DNA from 2 places in the Rhodoferax sp. GW821-FHT02C08 genome. Region 1 is predicted to be linked to the other one. Evidence: riboswitches for the same ligand, from Rfam matches in the RefSeq annotation. Region 1 holds a riboswitch; the other holds the start of a gene.
The links. A riboswitch is a leader RNA that binds a small molecule or an ion and turns the genes downstream of it on or off. The one in region 1 is predicted to bind thiamine pyrophosphate.

Region 1 (10,586 bases):
CGAAGTGAAGGTGCTGCACCGGGATGGCAGCCGCCGCGATGTGGTGGTGAACAAGGTGCTGGTGCCCGGCTCGAGCGACGGCGGCGCCAGCCTGCTCAGCAGCATGATGGACGTGAGCGAGTTCCGCCAGGCCGAGCGCGCCACCCGTGAGGCGCGCGAGGCGGCGGAAGAAGCCTCGCGTGCCAAGTCGGAGTTCATAGCCAACATCAGCCATGAGCTGCGTACGCCGCTGCAGTCCATCCTGGGCTTTTCGGAGCTGGGCGTGATGCGCGGGCGCGAGAACCCCAAGCTGCAAGGCATGTTCAACGACATCCACGCTTCGGGCGTGCGCATGCTGGCGCTGGTGAATGATTTGCTGGACGTGTCCAAGATCGAAAGCTCGGTAGGCGGCATCAACCTGGAACGGGCCGATCTGCGCGGCCTGGTGCACGCCGTGCTGCACGAGCTCAGCCCCCTGCTGCAGGCCAAGCATGTGCTGACCGTGGTGGAGCTGGGCGAGCGCCCGCTGATCGCCAAGGTGGACCCGGTGCGCTTCCAGCAGGTGGTGCGCAATATCGCGGCCAACGCCATCAAATTCTCGCCCGTCTGGAGCGAAATCGTGGTGCAAGGCAAGATCACCGAAGACCGCCGCATCTGCATCAGTGTGCGCGACCACGGTGCGGGCGTGCCGCCGGCCGAGCTGGAAAAGATCTTCGACGCCTTTGTGCAGTCCAGCAGCAGCAAGGACGGCTCGGGCGGCACCGGCCTGGGCTTGACGATCTGCAAGAAGATTATCGAAGCCCACGAGGGTAGCGTGGTGGCCGGCAATATGCCCGATGGCGGCGCGATCTTCTCCATTTACCTGCCCGCACGCCAAAGCCTGCACGCTGAAACCACTTTCTAAGCTCACCCCCAGGCTACAGTGCTTCGCACTTTTCGCCACCCCCCTTGCAGGGGGCAACACCAGCAGCCTGGCAAAGCCAGTTCTGCGGTGTTTCTGGACGGCCTGCGTTCTGTCTATAGACTTGGCTTGGAGTTATTTTGCTATTGAATCAATAGCTGCTTGCGCAGGTTCTATCTGCGCTAGCGGCATTTTTTATTCGGATATACCGTCGACCCGCAGATGCAGCACACGGTCGGCCCGCGCCGCTGCAGACTCCGAATGGGTGACCAGCACCAGAGACGCGCCCTGGGCCCGGGTCTGGGCCAGCAGCGCATCCATTACCTTGGCGGCGGTGGTGGGGTCCAGGTTGCCGGTGGGTTCGTCGGCCAGCAGCAGCGCCGGGCGGTGCACCAGGGCGCGAGCAATCGCCACGCGCTGCAGCTGGCCGCCGCTGAGCTGCTGCGGCAGCCGTGCGCCCAGGCCACCCAGGCCCACGGCTTCCAGCAGACTTTCCACCCGCGCCGCATCGTTCTGGCCCAGCAGCATCAGCGGCAAGGCCACGTTTTGCGCCACGTCCAGATGTGGCAGTACATGGAAGGCCTGGAACACAAAGCCCACCTGTTGGCGCCGCAACAGGGCGCGCTGGTCGTTGCCTAGCGTGCCCAGGTCGGTGCCGGCGATATGCACCGTGCCGCTGTCCCAGCTGTCCAGCCCGGCCATGCAGTTCAGCAGCGTGGATTTGCCCACGCCGGATTCACCGACGATGGCGACAAACTCGCCTGGCGCCACGCGCAGCGACACATTGGCGAAGACCGTGCTGTCGCCATAGCGCTTGGCCAGGCCATTGATGACCAGGCTCATACCGCCTGCTCCACGATGTCGAGTACCTGCTGCAAAGCGTCTGGCGCCTCGCAGGCCACGATGCGCCGCTGCGGCATGGAGCGCAGCCAGGTGATCTGGCGCTTGGCCAGCTGGCGGGTGGCGAAGACGCCTTTGTCGCGCAGCTCAGCCATGGGCCAGAGTCCGTCCAAGGCCTCCCAGGCCTGGCGGTAGCCCACGCAGCGCATGCTGGGCAAATCCAGGTGCAGGTCACCGCGCGCGCGCAAGGCTTGCACCTCGTCCAGAAAGCCACCGGCCAGCATCTGCTCAAAGCGCAGGGCGATGCGCGCATGCAGCCAGGCGCGGTCCAGAGGTTCCAAAGAAATAAGGGTTGTGGCGCAGGTTCTATCTGCGCTGGCAGCTGCGTTTTTTGTAGCATGAAAGCTGGACAAGGGCTGGCCGGAGATGCGGTACACCTCCAGCGCCCGCTGTATGCGCTGGCCATCCAGCGGCTGCAGCCGGGCGGCGGTGACTGGGTCGACCAGGGCCAGCTGGGTGTGCAGTGCGGGCCAGCCGTGCGCGGCGGCTTCGGCCTCCAGTTCGGCGCGGATGGCGGGGTTGGCGGTGGGCATGGGGTCTATGCCGTCAAACAGCGCCTTGAAGTACAGCATGGTGCCGCCCACCAGCAGCGGCAGCTTGCCACGCGCGGTGATGTCGGCCAGCAGGCGCTCGGCATCCACCACGAATTCGGCCGCGCTATAGGCCTGCAGCGGGTCGCGGATGTTGATCAGGTGGTGCGGCACCTGGGCCAGCTCGGCTGCCGTGGGCTTGGCCGTGCCTATGTCCATGCCCTGGTAGACCAGCGCGGAATCGACGCTGATGATCTCCACCGGCATGCGTTGCGCAATCGCCAGCGCGGCGGCGGTTTTACCCGAGGCCGTGGGGCCTGCCAGGGCGATGCAGCGGGGAAGAGGGGTGGGGGCGGCGGGGGTGGCGGAGAGGGAGGCAGACGGCGCAGACATGCGCCGGAGGCTACCAGAAAGTCAGCAGTGGCTTATCTTGGCGCTGCCACGGCGCCCGCAGGGCGTGGCCAGGCTGGTGTCGGGGCTGGGCGTGCCGTCGGCGTCCATGTGCACGGCCACGGTGTTCCAGCTGCGAATGCCTTGCTTGTCCACGCTCAGACGCAGCAGCCAACCCAGCTTGGCGGCGGGCAGTTCGAAGCCGTCAAACACCAGATTGCCCAGGCTCCAGATCACCGGCTTGCCCAGTACTACATCGGCGCCCTGGGTGACGTGGGGGTGGCTGCCCACCACGGCATCGGCGCCGGCCTGGACCATCAGCCTGGCCAGTTGGCGCTGGCGCTGGCTGGGCTCGGGTTCGCGCTCCCAGCCCCAGTGCATGAAGGGGATGACCACGTCGGCGCCAGCGGCCTTGGCGGCGCGGATATCGGCCACCACCAGGCTGTCTTCGCTCCAGGCCACGCCAGGCCAGTTGGCACCGGCCTCGAAAGAGCGGGGTTTGAATTCGTCATAGCCCAGCACGGCGATGCGCAGGCCGTTCTTTTCAATCCAGTAGGGCTTGTGCGCCTCGACCAGGTTCGCACCGCCGCCGAAGCCGGCGATATCTGCGCTGCGCAGATGCGCCAGCGTTTCCATGAAGGCTTCGCGGCCAAAGTCGCCGCTGTGGTTGTTGGCCACCGACATCGCGGTGAAGCGGCCCTTGAGCACATTCACCGTGTTTGGCTGGGCGCGGAAGGTGTAGATCTTGTTGTCCAGCGGCGTACCGGTGGTGGTGGCGGCAACCGAGGTTTCCAGGTTGCCTATGGCCACGTCGGCCGCCTGCAGGATGGGGGCGATGGCTGCCAGCGGGTCGCCGCCGGCGGCGATCAGGCGGCCGGGGCCGTCGTCCAGCATGACATCGCCGCCGAACAGCAGCTCGACTTTTTTCGATTCAGAGGGCGCGGCAAAGCCCAGCAGGGGGACGCAGAGCAGCGCGGCGAGCAAGGTATGTTTCATCATTTCTTCCAGCCACACCAGTATTGCAATTCACCGTCGCGTATGGGCTCATACACGCGCTGCAGGCCGGTGAAACCATACGGCCCTAGCGCTGGTGGCGGCGGATACAGGTAGTCGGCCTGGTGCAGCATTACCGCGCCTTGCGGCGGGTCGCGGTCGGCATAGGTATAGAGCTTGATGGCGGCCAGCCCGGGTGGCTGGCGTTCAAACACCAGGCGGAACATGAAATACGAGCCGATGGAGGTCGGTGCGACGGTGTAGGGCGTGGCTGCGGGCTGGGCTGAAATGATCTGCGTCTCGCCACCGTAGCTGACGTGGCAGTCCACGCTTTCGGCCTGGGCAGACTTGGAAAACTGGCATGCCAGCAGCGCCAGCAACAGGAGTGTGCGCTGCATGGTCATCGGCCGCGCATGAACAAGGTGTCCAGCTCTTTCACTGTGATTTGTCGCCATGTGGGGCGCCCATGGTTGCATTGGTCGGATCGTTCGGTAGTTTCCATCTGGCGCAGCAGGGCGTTCATTTCGTCCAGGGTCAGGCGGCGGTTGGCGCGCACGGCACCGTGGCAGGCCATGGTGCCTAGCAGTTCGTTGTGCGCGCGTTGGATCACGGTGCTGGCTTCATGTTGTGCCAGCTCTGCAAGCACGCCACGTGCCAGTTCGGTCGCGTCGCCCTGCACCAGGCTAGTGGGCACGGCGCGCACGGCCAGGGTCTTGGGCGAGAACGGGCTGATCTCCAGACCCAGCGTGGCCAGTGTTTCTACATGGGCTTCGGCGGTGGCGACTTCTTGCGGCGTGGCGGCGAAGGTAACCGGGATCAGCAGCGGCTGGCTGCTGATGCGCGCATGCTCCGTGTTCGCCAACTGGGCCTTGAGCCGCTCGTAGACGATGCGCTCGTGCGCCGCGTGCATGTCCACCACCACTAGGCCCTGGCTGTTTTCGGCCAGGATGTAGATGCCTTGCAGCTGGGCGATGGCGCGGCCCAGGGGCCAGGCCTCGTTGGGCTGGTCCGGTTGGGTGGTGGGGGCGCTGGCCGCGGCAACCGGGGCTGCGGTGGGTGTAGCGGCGTATGTATGGGTCGCAGGGCTGGGCGCGGGCGCCGCAACTGTCGTGGTCACCGGCCACAGGGCTTCGAAGTCCGACACCTTGTGCGGCGTGGCTGCTGCGAAATAGATAGCTGCCTGCGCAGGTAATACCTGCGCTGGAGCCTTGTTTTGTATAAATTCTTGCGGCGGGCTGGTGGCGGGTGTTGTGGCGCTCGCTGCCGCAGCCGCAGCTGCGCGCGGTGCCGCCAAGGCTGCATCCACGGCGCGGCGCACGGCCTGGTGCACTTCACGGCTGTCGCGGAAGCGCACCTCGATCTTGGTGGGGTGCACATTCACGTCCACCCGGGTCGGGTCGATCTCCACATACAGCGCATACACCGGCTGGCGCTGGCCGTGCAGCACGTCCTCATACGCGCTGCGGGCAGCGTGGGTGATGACCTTGTCGCGCACAAAGCGGCCGTTGACATAGGCAAACTGCTGGTCGGGTCGGGCCCGCGCCGCGTCGGGAATACCGACCCGGCCCCAGACGCGCACGGCCTGGCCGCCGTCGTCGCGCATGGAGCTGCGGTGGTCTACCGCCACCGAGCGCTCGGTGAAGTCGTCGCCCAGTACGTCGCGCAGGCGCTCGGACAGCGCGTCGATGCTGTGGGGTGCAGGGCAGGCGCGCCATTGTTCGACCAGCTTGCCCTCGTGCCAGATGGCAAAGCCTACGTCGGGCCGGGCCAACGCATGGCGGCGCACGGCTTCCACGCAGTGGGCCAGCTCGGTGGCATCGGTCTTCAAGAACTTGCGGCGTGCCGGGGTGCTGAAGAACAGCTCTTTCACCTCTACCGTGGTGCCGGTGCTGCGCGCCACGGGCTTCAGTTCGCCGCTGCGGCCGTCCAGCAGAAATGCATTCGATTGGCCGCTGGCGCGCGAGGCGATTGCCATGTCAGCTATGGAGTTGATAGCGGCCAGGGCTTCGCCACGGAAACCCATGGTGCCTACGGATTCCAGCTCATGCAGGTCGCGGATTTTGCTGGTGGCGTGGCGCTTCAGGGCGATGGGCAGCTCTTCCATCGGGATGCCGCCACCATCGTCCTCCACCGCAATCAGCCGCACGCCGCCGGCCAGCAGGCGCAGCGTGATCTGCGTGGCGCCGGCGTCCAGTGCGTTGTCGACCAGCTCGCGCACCACGGATGCCGGGCGCTCCACCACTTCGCCTGCGGCGATCTGGCTGATGAGTTCATCGGGCAGCTCGCGGATGACGCGGCGGGGACTGGGGGACAGCAGGGGGGTGGAGATGGGGGCGTTCACCGGGTGATTTTAGAGGGCGCCGCAGATCGGCCGCAGTCACTGCGCGACCTGAGGGGCGCTGGCGGGCTTATAGCCACAAGTCCTGGCTGCTAGCCAGTTCCAGTCCGCGCCTTTGCATGTCCTGCAAAAACATTTCGTGCTGCAGCTGGAAGCCGCCCACCGGGCTCATGCAGTCGGTCAGCAGCACGATGCGCTGGGGTTTGTGGCGGGCCAGGTGGTCCACGATGTGCTCGGTGGTGGCGCGCACGCAGTGGCTGCTGGCCTCGCCGGCAATCAGCAGGGTGTCGGCCTGGTCCATGGCGGCCATCAGCGTGTGGTTCAGGCCGGTGGCCTCGTCCTGCGCATCGGGCACCTCGGCCATGACCGCGCTGTAGTGTTCGGTCCAGGGGTTGCTCCCCTTGCTCAGCTTGGTGACGCTACGGCCCTGCTGGTCTTCCCAGGCGTTGTAGGCGGCGTGCACATCGGCGTGTACGTTGTGGCCCCAGGTGCCGATCTCGCAGTGCACCGGCCAGACCATCAGGGTGTAGCGGCCGCGCGCTTCCAGTGCATCCAGGTAGGCCAGGCTGCGGCCCAGGTGGGCGGGGTCGCGCGGCCGATACAGGCCGGCGTTCACATCCGCCGCCGTGATGGTGGTGAAGGGAGTGACGGCGCTGCCGTCGCCTTGCAGCCAGAAGGTGGGGTGGGCGATGTCCAGCCGGTGGTGCGAGTCCAGCGTAATGGTGATGTCGGTCAGCCGGGCCGCATATTCGCGGATGAAGGCTGCCAGCCGCTGCATGTCGGCATGGGCGCCGGTGACCGGCAGGGCAGGGCTGCCGCCGGCACCTGGGGGGAGATCGCAAAAATCGTTCTGGGGGTCGATGATGAGCAGATGGGTGTGGCGTGTCATGGCTGTCTTCCGTTTGTCTTGCGATGCTGGCGATAATCGGTGCCCATGGACATTCTCATGCAACTTCTCGACTTCATTCTGCACGTGGACAAGCACCTGCAGGCTTTTGTAAGCAATTACGGCTTGTGGGTTTACGCCCTGCTGTTTCTGATTATTTTTGTGGAGACCGGCGTTGTTGTGATGCCGTTCCTGCCGGGGGACTCGCTGCTGTTCGTGGTGGGCGCCATGTGCGGTGTGGGGCTGATGTCCTATCCGCTGTCGGTCGGGCTGCTGCTGGCCGCGGCGATTTTGGGCAACCAGAGCAATTACGCCATCGGCCGTTATTTAGGCCCCAAGGTATTCCAGTGGGAAGATTCGCGCTTTTTCAACAAGAAGGCCTTCAACCAGGCCCATGCGTTTTACGAGCGCTATGGCGGCCTGACCCTGGTGGCTGCACGCTTTATGCCGTTCCTGCGCACTTTCGCGCCGTTTGTGGCGGGCGTGGCGGTGATGAATCGGGCCAAGTTTGTGTTTTTTGACGTGCTGGGGGGCGTGCTGTGGGTGGTGGGCATCGTCACCATCGGCTACTTCTTTGGCAATTTTCCCTGGGTCAAGCAGAACCTGGACAAGATCATCTGGGCCATGATTCTGGTACCCACGGCCCTGGTTGCCATCGGCGCCCTGAAGGGCCGTATGACCGCCAAGGCTTAGTATTCCACTTGCCTAAAAAATAGGCGCTGTAAGCTTTGTCTTTGTAAATCAATGGCTTAGCCTGCATATACAAACGCTTGCCCGGGTTATCCACAAGTTTGTCCAGCGCCAGCAGGGAGAACTCTACAATCCCACGCTTCACCGGGGGTGCCTGCTTTGAAGCGGGCTGAGAAATACCCCACACACCTGATCTGGGTCATGCCAGCGTAGGGAGCGTGATGGGGCTGCGGCCTTCCATGCGACCCGCGCCGGCGCATTGAAAGGCAAGCATGTTCCACCGCCGCGCTACTAGTACACGCCGTACGTTCACTTGGGCCGCCACCGCGCTGGCCGCACTCTGCACCTTCCCTGCCCTGGCTGCCGACAAGGAGCTGCGTGTGCTGGTGCACAGCTCTTTTGATCTGCCCAAGCCCTTGCTGGCCCAGTTCGAGGCCGATGCCGGCGTCAAGCTCAGCCTGATCAAGGCCGGGGATGCGGGTGAAATGCTGAATAAGCTGATACTGACCCGCGCGCAGCCCATTGCCGACGTGGTGTTTGGCCTAGACAACGCGCTGGTGGCCAAGGCCCAGGCCGCCAAGGTGCTGGAGCCCATGACCTATACCCAGGGTTCGCCGGTGACACAGGTGGGCACGAATGTAGTGGCGATGGACTACGGTTTCGTCACGCTGAATTTCGACAAGGCCGCTTTCGCCAAGAGCGGCCTGGCCTTGCCCAAGACGCTGGAGGATTTGATCCAGCCGGCCTACCGTAACCTGCTGGTGGTGCCCAACCCCGCCACCTCCAGCCCCGGCTATGCCTTCTTGCTGGCTACCGTGGCCGGCATGGGCGAGGAGAAAGCCTTTGACTGGTGGGGCCGCATGCGTGCCAATGGCGTGAAGGTGGTGAAGGGCTGGACCGAGGCCTACTACACCGAATTCAGCCGCAACGGCGGCAGCCGCCCGCTGGTGGTCAGCTACGCCACCAGCCCGGCGGCTGAGGTGTTCTACAGCAAGGAAAAGATCAGCGAGTCGCCCACCGCCAACCTGTTCCTCAAGGGCGGTGTGTTCCGCCAGGTCGAAGGTGTGGCCCTGGTAGCGGGCGGCGGGCAGCGCGAAGCCGCCGCCAAGTTCATCCGCTTCATGCGCGCTGGCGCGGTGCAGCAAGCCTTGCAAACCAGCATGTGGATGTATCCGGTGGAGGCCCACACGCCTCTGGCCGATGTGATGCGCCATGCGGTCGAGCCCACCGCGTTTGAAAGTCTGCCCGCCGAAACTATTGCCGACAAGGGCCCGGCCTGGGTGGCGCGCTGGACCCAAGTTGTACTGAAATAAATGGCGATCACACGCCGCCAGAGTTTGCTGGCAGCGCTGCCGCTGCTGTGCCTGGCGGTGCTGCTGGTGGCACCGGTGCTGCGCCTGGGCTTCGAAGGTTTTTGGGGTGAGCTGGCCACCGGACCCACGCCGTCGCTGTGGGCGGTATGGACCGACCCGTATCTGCGCTGGCGCGTGCTGTGGTCGCTTTTGCAGGCGGGCGCCACCTGTGTCGCCGCTTTGCTGCTGGGCTTGCCCGTGGCCTGGGTGCTGGCGCGTTGGGAGTTTGCCGGGCGCCGCCTGGTGTTGCGCCTGCTGATGCTGCCGTTCGTGGTGCCCACCCTGGTGGCGGCAGTGGGTGTGCTGGCGCTGTGGGGGCCGCGTGGTCTGTTGAGCAATGCCTTGGGGCTGGAGCTACAGGACTCGCCCTGGCTGCTGCTGTATGGCAATCTGTTTTTCAATCTGTGCGTGGTGGTGCGGGCCGGGTTGGAGGCGCTGGAGCAGGTCAATGCCCAACGCGTGGCCGCCGCCCGCAGCCTAGGTGCCAGCCCGTGGCGGGCCTTCTGGCGGGTCGAGTGGCCGGCGATCGCACCCTGGCTGGCGTCCAGCCTGTGCCTGGTGTTCTTGTATTGCTTTGCCGGTTTTGGCCTGGCCCTGGTGTTGGGGGGCCAGCGCTATGCGACGGTGGAGGTGGAGATCTACAGCCTGGTCGCGCACGAGCTGCAGCTGGCCCCGGCGAGCTTGCTGGCGCTGTGGATGCTGCTGCTGACTGGCGCCGTGGCCTGGGGCTATGCCGCCATCGAAAAGCGCCTGGCCGTGCCCGGCCGTGTGCAGCCCATCGCGCGCCGCCGCCCCAATCGACCCGTGCATTGGCTGGGCGTGTGGGGCGCATGTGCGGTGCTGGTTTTTTTCTGCGCTGCACCTATCGCGGCGATTCTGTGGCGCGCGGTGCACGCGGGCTGGCAGATCTGGGCCGTGCTGCTGGAGGCCGATACCCTGGTCGCGCTGTGGAATACCTTACGCTTTTCGGCTGTGGCGCTGTTACTGGCCAGCGTGCTGGGGCTGCTGCATGCGCTGGCGGCACAGCAGTCGCTGGCGATGCGCGCGGCGGCCTTTTTACCGTTTGTGGTGTCGCCCATCACCGTGGCCTTTGGCCTGTTGTTGCTGTACCCGCAGTGGACTGCCAGTCTGGCGCTGCTGCTGTGCGCCTATGCCGTGCTGGCTTACCCCTTTGTCGCCAAGTCCCTGGCAGCCGCATTGGATAGCCTGCCCGCGCATGTGTCCCAGGCGGCGCGCAGCCTGGGGGCCAGCCCCTGGCGGCTGTTCTGGCGTGTCACGCTGCCGCTGGTCGCACCCGCGTTGCGCCGCGGCATGGCATTTGCAGCCGCCACGGCGCTCGGCGAGTTTGCGGTCACCCTTTTTCTATCTCGCCCAGAATGGGCCACGCTGACTACCCTGGTTTACCAACGCCTGGGGCGGCCCGGTGCAGCCAATGGCGACGCGGCGCTAGTGCTGGCCTGCCTGCTGATGGCGCTGGCCTTGGCGGCGTTTGCGTTGATCGAAGGCCCGCGACGGGCGGAACCCACCCATCCTCCCCATGCTTGAACTGCGATCCATCACCAAACATTACGGCTCTCGACTGCTGGCCGATCAGCTCAGCCTGCAGGTGGCCGAGGGCGAAATCGTG
Region 2 (10,586 bases), on a different contig from region 1:
CAAGGAAGCCTTCGTCAAGTCCGCTGTGGGCAACTTCGGTTCCGGCTGGACCTGGCTGGTGAAGAAGCCTGACGGCTCGGTCGACATCGTCAATACCGGTGCAGCCGGCACCCCCTTGACCACCGCTGACAAGGCGCTGCTGACCGTGGACGTGTGGGAACACGCGTACTACATTGACTACCGCAATATGCGTCCCAAGTTTGTCGAAACCTTCCTCGACAAGCTGGTGAACTGGGAATTCGCGGAAAAGAATTTCGCCTGAGCTTTCTAGCGCTCAAGAAAAAGCCCGTCGCTGACGGGCTTTTTTATTTGGCCAGCTCGAAGGGCTTGCCGCCCAGTTTGCTGCCGGCCTTGATGCCTTTTTTGGCGAACCAGCCCACATTCATTTCCAGCACATAGCGCACCGGTTTTTCGGAGCAGTGGGAGTCCGTGGTTTGCGGCTTCATATCGGCCAGGTTCACGATGGTGCCGTGGTCGTCGATGAATGCGGCAGTCAGCGGCAGGATCGTGTTTTTCATCCAGAAACACTGCGTGGCGGGCTGCTCGAATACAAACAGCATGCCTTCTTGCTGTGGCATTTCCTTGCGAAACATCAGGCCGATTTCGCGCTGCTGCGGGGTCAGTGCCAGCTGGGTATCGATCTGGTAAATGCCTGCGGTTAGATTGACGCGGGGCAGGTCGGTTTGCGGCGTATCCTGCGCGGATGCAGTGCCGAACGAGGCGCAAGCCAGGGCCAGGGATAGCCAGAGGGTGGAGGTTAGATTTTTCATCGGTGGCGCGGGGGGGGATTGATATCTGGAGCTTTCAGCTTTGGCATTCTGGCATGCTTGTGCATAGCGGCAATCAGCGCTGTGTATGGTTTACATATGTAGGCGCTAAAGTAAAAAAGCCCCGGACTTGCGCGCGGGGCTTTTAGCTGGCTCCTCAACCTGGGCTCGAACCAGGGACCTACGGATTAACAGTCCGGCGCTCTACCAACTGAGCTATTGAGGAATATCGGATGCATCAGCCTTGGTGGCTGAAATAAAAAGGGCTTACGGGTTGGCGTAAGCCCTTTTTGCAAAATTCTGGCTCCTCAACCTGGGCTCGAACCAGGGACCTACGGATTAACAGTCCGGCGCTCTACCAACTGAGCTATTGAGGAATATGACAGACTTAAATTATAGCGTCAGTTTTTTGGATTTTGCAAGTTAGCGATTTTTTACCGTAAAAAGTTCACTCCAGGCCTAGCGGGCCGTGTATGGCCTGGCGCAGGGCTGCGGCGGCACTCTCCGGATCGGGGGCTGCGGTGATTGCGCGCACTACGGCCACTGAGCCGACGCCGCTGGCCAGCACGGCGGGCAGGCGCTCATTGTCTATGCCACCAATGGCGACCAATGGGTAGTCGCGCAGCAGTTTGGCATAGGCGGCCAGGCGGGCCGTGCCCTGGGGGGCGGTGGCCATCTTCTTCAATGTAGTGGGGAACACCGCACCCAGGGCGATGTAGCTGGGGCTGACGCGGTCTGCGCGCAGCATTTCGGCATAGCCATGGGTGCTGATGCCCAGGCGCAGGCCGGCGCTGCGAATGGCATGCAAATCGTCTTCGCTCAGCAGGTCCAGGTCCTCCTGGCCCAGGTGTACACCATAGGCTCCGGCCTGGATGGCTTGCTGCCAGTGATCATTGATGAACAGCAGGGCGCGCGTGCCCCGCACGGCATCTACAGCGGCCTGGACTTCGCGTTGGATGGCGTCGGCATCTTCGGATTTGAAGCGTAGCTGCACCGTGGGTACGTCTGCGCGGGCCATGCGGGCGACCCAGGCGGCATCAGGCAGGACTGCGTACAGACCCAACTGGCGTGGGCAGGGTGCAAAAGTCTGTTCGCGCGGCCAGGGAGCCAAGCCGAAATCTTCTGGTGCTGTGGGCCAGTCGCGGGTGTTCCCGGTGCGCGCAGCCTGGGCTTGCCAGGCTTGGGCGATGCAATGGGCGTCGGTGGGGATAAAGCCCAGCTGCAAAGCCGCACTCAGACTGGCGTCGAATACCGCATCGCGGGTGGGCAGCGCCATGGCGCTGTGTTGGTCCAGGATGGCCTGGGTCAGGGCAGGTTGCATATGGAACTATTCCTGTGCGTGGTGCCAGAACGGCGTGCCCAGCACTGGCGTGCTGGGGTGGGCGGCCTGCTGTTCCAGCATGGCGCCGGCCAGGAAGGCGCTGCGCCCGGCGGCAACCGCATCGGCAAAGGCACCGGCCATGGTGACGGGGTCTTGGGCTAGTGCCACGGCGGTGTTCAGCAGCACGCCGTCATAGCCCCATTCCATCACCTGGCAGGCATGCGAGGGACGGCCCAGGCCGGCATCGACCAGCAGCGGCACGCTCAGGCGCTCGCGTAGCACCTGCATGGCATAGGGGTTGATCGGGCCCTTACCGGTGCCGATGGGCGCGGCCCAGGGCATGACGGCCTGGCAGCCCACGTCCACCAGGCGCTGGCACAGCACCAGGTCCTCGGTGCAATAGGGCAGCACCTTGAAGCCGTCCTTGATAAGGCGGCTGGCGGCCTCCACCAGGTTCAAGGTGTCGGGCTGCAGGGTGTAGTCGTCGCCTATCAGCTCCAGCTTGATCCAGGGGGTGTCGAACACCTCGCGCGCCATGTGGGAGGTGGTAATGGCCTCTTGCAGGCCGTGGCAGCCGGCGGTGTTGGGCAACACGGGCACACCGGTCTGGCGCAGCAGTTCCCAGAATCCATTGGGGCTCTTGTCCTGGCCGCCTAGGTTTTGCCGGCGCAGCGAAGCTGTGAGCATGGCCGGGCGGGCGCGCGTGATGGCGTCGGCCATGGTGCTGGGCGAGGGGTAGCGGGAGGTGCCCAGCAGCAGGCGGCTGGCGAAGCTTTCGCCGTACAGGATGAGAGGGTCGTGGGACATGGTGTCAGCCTCCGGTCACGGGGTGGATGATTTCTATGCTGTCGGCCTCGGCTAGCACGGTGTGCGGGTACTGCGCGCGTGGCACAAAGGTCTTGTTCACCGCGGTGGCAAATGGCGGCTGTGCCTGCATCTGCGCCAGTGCGTCGGCCAGCGTGGCGCCGTCAGGCAGGGTCTGGGGGGTGTTGTTGATGGTGACATTCATGCTTCTTCTACCGTCAGGTCGAATTGCGTGGCCAGCGCGGACGTACCGTGCTGCACCAGTTCCAGCACCACGTCCAGCATGGCCGGGGCGATCATGAAGCCGTGGCGGTACAGGCCGTTGATTTGCAGCGTATTGGGGGCAATCCGCCGGATCGCGGGCAGGTTGTTGGGCAGGGTGGGGCGGCACTGGGTGGCGCTTTCCAGGATGCGCGCTTCGCCAAAGCCGCTGTGCACGCTGTAAGCCGCGCTCAGCAGCTCCAGACTGGAGCGCACGCTCATGGGCGACATATCGTCGGACTCGATCTCGGTGGCTCCCACGACAAAGATATTGCCGGGTTTTGGGGCAATGTATAGCGGGTAGCGGGGGTGCACCAGGCGCACTGGGCGTTGCAGCTCCACGCCGGGCGCGTGCAGGCGCAGCACCTCGCCGCGCACCGCGCGCAGGGCCGGCCATTGTGTGCGTGCGCCCAGGCCGCGGCAGTCAAAGACCCAGTCGCTGTGGACATCTTCTGGCTGGCGCGGGCTGTGCCAGTGCATGGTGACACCCACCTGCTGCAACTGCACCAGCAGAGCATTGAGCAAGCCACGGTTGTCCAGTTGTCCCTCGCCGGGTAGCAGCAGGCCCTGGCTGAAGCGATTGCCGATGGCGGGCTCCAGCGCTGCGATGGCGGCGGAGTCCAGGTGCTGCGGTATGGGTAGGTTGGGCAGTTGCTGGCAGGTGGCGGTGAGCTGCTGGCCAAAGCGGCTGGCCTCGGGGGCGTCTTGCCGGTGCCAGAGAATCAAAGTGCCGTTGCGCTGGAAGAACACCGGCATGTCCAGTTCGGCGATCAGTTCCGGCCAGCGCGTGAGTCCATGCTGGCCCATCTGCACCACGCCGGTCTCGGTGATGGCCGATTCAGCCAGTGGCGCCAGCATGGCGGCGGCCACGCGGGCGGCGGCGCCCTCGGCCTCGGGTCCGCCGGCCTCAAAGACCTGTACGGTGTGGCCCGAGCGTGCCAGCGCCAGGGCCAGCAAGCGGCCCATCAGGCCTGCGCCAAGAATGGTGGTGGAGAGTGGGGTAGCCAAGGTATCGTCCATTTGCGAAAGCTCAATTGGGACGAAACGAGGCGCTGTCGTTGATAGAAACTTCCCACGCCAGCATGATCTGGATCGGGTATGAGGGTTTTTCTCAGTCTGGTTTGCGTACCAGACACCCCTGTTTCATCCGCAAACCCGGATTACATCACATCGCTGGCCCGATAATTTCAGCATGACTATTTCTGACTCTTCTCCCCGCTATCTGCGCCTGTTGTCGATTGCTGGCTCTGATAGTGGCGGCGGCGCGGGCATACAGGCCGACTTGAAAACCTTTGCCGCGCTGGGCTGCTACGGCATGACGGCGCTGGCCGCGCTGACCGCACAGAACACGCGTGGCGTGACAGCCATCCACCCCGTGCCAGCGTCCTTTCTGAAAGCCCAGTTGCAGGCTGTGCTTGATGATATTGGCGCCGACGCGGTGAAGATCGGCATGCTGCATTCGCCCGAGATGGTGGAGGTGGTGGCCTGGGCCATTGACCAGTACCAACTAAAACGCGTGGTGCTGGACCCGGTGATGGTGGCCACCAGCGGCGACCGCTTGATGGCGGTTGAAACCGTGCAGGTGCTGGTGGACCAGCTGTTTCCCCGCGCCACCGTGGTCACGCCCAATTTGGACGAAGCGGCTCTGCTGCTGGGCCGCAGTGTGGATACCGTGGAAACGCTGGAGCCTGCGGTGGCGGATTTGCTGGCGCTAGGTGCGCCGGCCGTGCTGCTCAAGGGGGGGCACCTGCCGGGGGATGCGGTGGTAGACCTGCTGGGCCAGTGCGATGGCAGCCGCCAGCCCTGGCATTCGGCCCGCATTGCTACGCACAACGGCCACGGCACGGGCTGCACGCTGTCGTCTGCCATTGCGGTGTACCTGGCAAAGGGCTTTGAGCTGACGGAGGCGGTGGGTCAGGCCCGGGCTTATATCCGTGGCGCCATACAAGCCGGTGCCAGCGTGCACACCGGGCACGGCCACGGACCGTTGAACCACGGATTCGCGCCTTTGCCCATGCAGGTTCTAGGCGTTTGAGGGTTTATAGGAAATAGACCTGTAGCGCAGGTATTACCTGCGCAAGAAGCTATTTTTTCTATAGCGCATAGGTGATGCGCAAAGGCCGCGTCAACCAAGCTACGAAGAACACCAGGGCCAGCGTCGGCAGGGCGGCGCCGAACTGTGGCGCGTAGTTGGTCAGCAGGTGGTAGGCCACAATGCCGGCCACCCATAATAGGGCAGCGCTGGGCTCCACCAGGCGTTGTGATGCGGTGGCCGTGCCCTGTGACAGGCGGCCCAGGATCACACCGTACAGGGGCACGAACACCGAGCTCAGCAGTGTCAGAAATGGCTCCAGGCTGTGCATGGGCAGCACCAGCGCCAGGCCGGTGCAGGCCACGGCCAGCAGGAGGCCCCAACGCCGCACACTCCACCAGGGGGCGAGGCTGTGGGCGGATACCGCACCCGAATACACGTCGCCGTAGGCGTTGTCGATCTCGTCCACCAGGATCAGACCTAGCGCCAGCAGGCCGCCCTGGGCCAGCAGCAATGCGGTGACCAGGCCGGTATCCGGGCCGGCCACGGTCACCACCATCACGCCCAGTGCATAGCACCACATATTCGCCAGCGCATAGCCCAGCCAGGTGCCGCTCATGGCGCTGCGGCCTTGTCGGCCGTGGCGCGCATAGTCGGCCACCAGCGGCAGCCAGGACACGGGCATGGCGATCACCAGGTCCATGGCCGACAGCAGGCCCATGCTGCCGTCGCCCGGCCGGGTCCAGAAGGCGTGCAGGTCAGATTCCATCAGCTTGTGGCCGAACTGCCAGCTCAGCCAAAGCAGCGACAGCACCACCAGGGGCAGGCCGTAGCGGCTGATGAATTTGCGCACCAGGGTCAGCATGGAGCCGGCCATCAGCGCAGTCAGCAGTGCGCCCCATAGCAGGGTCACCAGCAGCGTACCTTGGCTGCCTTGCGGTATCCAGCCGAAATGTTCCTGGGCAATGGCCAGGGTGCCGTCGCGCATCACCACCAGCTCAAATGCGGTCCAGCCCAGCAGTTGCACAATGTTTAGCACCACCGGCAGGCGCGCAAAGCCGCTGCCATAGGTGGCGTGCATCAGGCCGGCGCTGGACAGGCCGCTGTCGCAGCCAATGCGCGCCGTCCAGGCAAGCAGACCGGAGCCAACGAGAGAGCCCAGCACAATCGCCAGCACGGCATCGCGCGTGCCTACGGCGGGCACCAGGTAGGCGCCGATCTGCATCACCAGCAGGCCCACCCCCAGGCTGAACCAGAGTGCGGCATGGGCCGACCAGCCGAAGACGCGCTGCGCCTGCGGTATCGGCGTCAAGGCCTCGTTATTGAAAAAGGATGGCTGAGCCATGTGTTTGCTCCATACAAATGATGCCGGTCAGTGGGCCTGTAGCTCGCGGGCCAGTGCTGGCGCAGGGACGCAAGATTTTATCGTGGCGCCATCTTGTGGTGCATAGGGCGTCTGGCGTAGGCGTTAGCTGTTTAAAGTGCTATTAATTTTATAGCGATACAATCGGCGGCTGTTTTTGGGCCGGTGCGCGCTGCGCCGGCCCGAGCATTCTTACCCCCACATCCCTGAATACTATGGACGCTTTCATCCGCCCCTGGCAGTTTGTTTTCTGCGCATTGCTCGGTCTGACCGGCAGCGCGATGGCCCAGACCGCCACCGACAGTGCTGACCAGCCCTACCGCTGGCGTATCGAGTTCAGCCCGCACACGACCCACTACAGCTACAACCCCGAGCATCGCCCGGTGCATTTGCTGGGCCTGGAGCGTGAATCCACCGCCGACAACAGCTTTTACGGACTGGCGCTGTTCAGCAACTCCTTTGGCCAGGACAGCGGCTACCTGTACCTGGGCAAAAGCTATTACGGTGTGTTTGACAGCTATCCCAAGATCTACTTGAAATGGTCGGCGGGCATCTTGTACGGCTACAAGCCGCCATATGAAAACAAGGTGCCGCTGAATCACAACGGCTTTTCGCCCGCCATCGTGCCGGCCGTGGGCTGGAAGTTTGATTCCGGCTGGCATGCGCAGATTGACATGCTGGGCACGGCTGGCTTGACGTATTCGGTGGTCAAGGAGTTCTGAAGCCGGCGACAGCGTGAAGTCCTGTCACAAAACAGGTCTTTTTCTCACACACAGACTTTTTTCTTTGCGCCACAATGGGGTTAACTACCTCAGGATGTGCGCCATGCAATCTGCCGGTCTGTACGCATTCTTACCGTCTTTGCGGCCGTGCGGGCTGTCTCCGCTGGTGGCATTGTGTGTGGCGTCCTGGGTCCATGCGCAGCAAGATGTGGTGGTCCCCCAGCCCAGTTTGCAGTTGGAGTTGGCCCCCGTTCCCAGTCTGGACCGCACTGCAAATTCCCGTATGTCCTTGACCGGCTGGTCCGGCTCCTCCCCTCAATCGGCGCTAGGCCTGAGCGCTGCCGTAACCCCCCCTGCCGCTAGCCCGGCACTGAATGGCCGCAGCGTTTCTCCTGGGTTGGATCTGGGCCTGCGCTGGCGTTCTTCAGAGGACAGCCGGGGCCGCGTGAATATCGGCATTTGGCAGCATGTGGCGCCGGCGCCGGATGCGATGGAGTTGATCCAGCGGGCGAACGGAGAGCCCAGCTACGACACGCGGCTGGAGATGCAATTCAGCTCGGCCACCGCGCGTGGCATCCAGTTCGAGTTGGGAGGTGCTTTGGGCATGCAGCTCAACAACAACGAGAAGCTGGTGCTGCGCGTCAGCCGTGGCAAGCCCATGGTCTATTACCGCGCGAAGTTTTGACGCGAGTGCTTCTGAGTCCCGGGCGCTTTATTCTGCTGTTGGCGTAGCTACGCCCAACAACTGGTGTAGCCGTGGCGAGGTTGTTGTGTACTGGAACGGGATTTTCTTGCCGGGGAAGACCAGCGGCGCTACGGCGTAGGCGGCCAGCGTGGCTTCGTGGAAGCCGCAGACGATAAGCTTTTGCTTGCCGGGGTAGGTGTTGATGTCGCCCACGGCGAAGATGCCCGGCTCGCTGGTTTCAAAGCGCGCTGTATCCACGGTCAATTGCTTGCGCTCCATGGCCAGGCCCCAGTCGGCGACCGGGCCGAGTTTGGGTGATAAGCCCTGGAACACGCTGATGGCGTCTGCCGAGAGGCGGTGCGGCACACCATCCACGTCGCTGATCTGCAGGGCGGTCAAGCGGTCGGCATCGGCCTCGAAACCAGCGATCTGTCCGACCATGAAACGCATGCGCCCGGCTTGCTGCAGCATCTGCATTTCCACAATGTCGGCGGTGGGCGCCTGCAGCACATCGCGCCGGTGCAACAAGGTGACGCTCTTGGCATCGGTCTCGGCCAATGCCAGAGCGCAACGCAAGGCGGCTTCGTCACCACCCACCACCACCAGGTGTTTGTCCGCGACATCCGCGGGTGGGGCGTGGTAGTGCAGTTGGCTGCCTTCAAAGGCCTCGATACCATCCATCTTCAGACGCCGAGGCTGGAAGGCACCGACGCCGGCGGCGATCACCACCACGGGCGCCAGCAGCTGGGTGCCGCGGTCGGTGGATACCAGGAAGCGGCCATCGGCCTGTTTGGCGATGCTGCTGACCAGCTGGCCCAGATGGAACTGCGCGCCAAAAGGCTGTATTTGCTGCAGCAGCGACGCGGCCAGCGCCCGGCCACTGGTGGCCGGCGTGCCTGGAATATCGTAGATGGGCTTGTCGGGGTAGAGCTCCATGCACTGGCCGCCAGCATGGGGCAGGGCGTCAATCACATGGGTAGGGACTTCCAGCAGACCCAGCTGGAAGACCTGGAACAGCCCGACCGGGCCCGCGCCGATGACGACGGCGCCGGTTTCCAGTACGGGCAACACGGTTTAACGTTCCAACAGCTGGATCTTGGGCATCACGTCTTTCCAGTCGTCTGCGTCGGGCAGGGCTGGTTTGCGCTTGGTGATGCTCTTCCAGCCGTCGGCGCGGGCCAGTTCCACATTCAGCTTGATGAAGGCCAACTGGTCGGCTGGCATGTCTTCTTCAGCGTAGATGGCGTTGGCCGGGCACTCGGGGATGCAGACGGCGCAGTCAATGCATTCATCGGGGTCGATGACCAGCATGTTGGGGCCTTCGCGGAAGCAGTCCACGGGGCAGACGTCCACACAGTCTGTGTATTTGCACTTGATGCAGGCTTCGGATACGACGTGAGTCATGGTATTTTTTTCAATTGCGGGGTTAACCCGTGATTTTAAATTAGCGGACCAGCACGGCGCCCGAGGTCTTGTGCGAGGCCGTATCGACCAGTACCAAGGCACCCAGCGAACGGGATTGGATGTAGGGCAGGGTGGCGATGCCTTCCTGCAGCGCCAGCTCGATGTGGCCGATGGCGTTCGGCGGTAGCTCGCTTGCATCTTCCTCGGCCAGGGTGTTGATGTCCAGCTTGTGGACGATGCGTTTGACCTTGGCCTTGACCCAGCGGTGGCCGTGCAGCGCCCAGTAAACGCGGCCGGCGACCAGGGGTTCGTCGTCCATCCAGGCGATGGTGGCCGAGATCTCGCGGCTGGCTTCGAATTGGCCCGGGGCCAGCAGCCAGTCGCCGCGCGATACATCGACTTCGCGGTCCAGCGTGATGCCGGCGCTATTGCCAGCCAGCACGCTCTTGGGGTTGCGCGCATGGTCCAGCACCTGGGCGACGGTGGCCGTTTGGCCGCTGGGCAGGATGCGGATTTCTTGGCCGACTTCGACCTTGCCGGTGGCCACACGGCCCCAGAACACGCGGCGGCCCTGGCTGGTGTCGCTGCTGGACGAGAATTTTTCCACCCACTGCACCGGGAAGGCGAAGGGCTGCTCGACCTCGGCCGGCGTGCTGGGCAGTTGCTCCAGAATCTGTAGCAGGGTTGGGCCGGTGTACTTGCACCAATCGGGGTTTTCGCTGTGGCCGGCTTCGACCACGTTCCAGCCCTTCAAGGCCGAAATCGGCACGATGGCCTTGACCGGAATCTCGGCGGCGGCGGCAAAGCTGTTCAAAGCAGCGCTGATGTGGGCAAAGGCCAGGGCCGAGTCTTCCACCGCGTCCAGCTTGTTGATGGCAAACACGATGCTGGGCACGCGCAGCAGGTGGCACAGCAGCGAGTGGCGGCGGGTTTGCGGCAGCAGCTCCAGCGCGGCGTTCTTCCAGTCGAGCTTGGTGGCGTCGACCAGCACCACGGCGGCGTCGGCACTGCTGGCGGCGGTCACCATGTTGCGGGTGTACTGCTCGTGGCCGGGCGCGTCGCCGATGATGAACTTGCGGTCTTCGGTGTTGAAGTAGCGGTAGGCCACGTCGATGGTGATGCCTTGCTCGCGCTCGGCGCTCAGGCCGTCGGTCAGCAGGGCCAGGTCGGTTTCGCCCTGGCGTTGCACGCCGGCCAGGTGGTCTTGCAGCACGGCTTTGGTGTCGA

Region 2: another riboswitch for thiamine pyrophosphate. It lies ahead of AC07VY_RS04275 (FAD-dependent oxidoreductase); the one in region 1 lies ahead of AC07VY_RS25325 (thiamine ABC transporter substrate-binding protein).

Annotation. Positions count from the first base shown of each region.
Region 1 covers NZ_JBWKVR010000036.1:25,665-36,250, forward strand. Annotated here, with positions in the region: gene AC07VY_RS25285 (sensor histidine kinase) at 1-883, shown strand, start outside; gene AC07VY_RS25290 (ABC transporter ATP-binding protein) at 1,076-1,723, opposite strand; gene miaA (tRNA (adenosine(37)-N6)-dimethylallyltransferase MiaA) at 1,720-2,703, opposite strand; gene AC07VY_RS25300 (CapA family protein) at 2,725-3,696, opposite strand; gene AC07VY_RS25305 (hypothetical protein) at 3,696-4,091, opposite strand; gene mutL (DNA mismatch repair endonuclease MutL) at 4,094-6,034, opposite strand; gene AC07VY_RS25315 (cysteine hydrolase family protein) at 6,102-6,920, opposite strand; gene AC07VY_RS25320 (VTT domain-containing protein) at 6,966-7,610, shown strand; TPP riboswitch at 7,744-7,841, shown strand; gene AC07VY_RS25325 (thiamine ABC transporter substrate-binding protein) at 7,880-8,920, shown strand; gene AC07VY_RS25330 (ABC transporter permease) at 8,921-10,504, shown strand; gene AC07VY_RS25335 (ABC transporter ATP-binding protein) at 10,497-10,586, shown strand, end outside.
Region 2 covers NZ_JBWKVR010000003.1:25,949-36,534, forward strand. Annotated here, with positions in the region: gene AC07VY_RS04240 (superoxide dismutase) at 1-262, shown strand, start outside; gene AC07VY_RS04245 (DUF192 domain-containing protein) at 306-770, opposite strand; tRNA gene AC07VY_RS04250 (tRNA-Asn) at 918-993, opposite strand; tRNA gene AC07VY_RS04255 (tRNA-Asn) at 1,069-1,144, opposite strand; gene thiE (thiamine phosphate synthase) at 1,216-2,088, opposite strand; gene AC07VY_RS04265 (thiazole synthase) at 2,095-2,895, opposite strand; gene thiS (sulfur carrier protein ThiS) at 2,900-3,097, opposite strand; gene AC07VY_RS04275 (FAD-dependent oxidoreductase) at 3,094-4,173, opposite strand; TPP riboswitch at 4,206-4,303, opposite strand; gene thiD (bifunctional hydroxymethylpyrimidine kinase/phosphomethylpyrimidine kinase) at 4,346-5,188, shown strand; gene AC07VY_RS04285 (purine-cytosine permease family protein) at 5,247-6,530, opposite strand; gene AC07VY_RS04290 (hypothetical protein) at 6,764-7,270, shown strand; gene AC07VY_RS04295 (hypothetical protein) at 7,374-7,955, shown strand; gene AC07VY_RS04300 (NAD(P)/FAD-dependent oxidoreductase) at 7,983-9,026, opposite strand; gene fdxA (ferredoxin FdxA) at 9,030-9,359, opposite strand; gene AC07VY_RS04310 (sulfate adenylyltransferase subunit 1) at 9,400-10,586, opposite strand, start outside.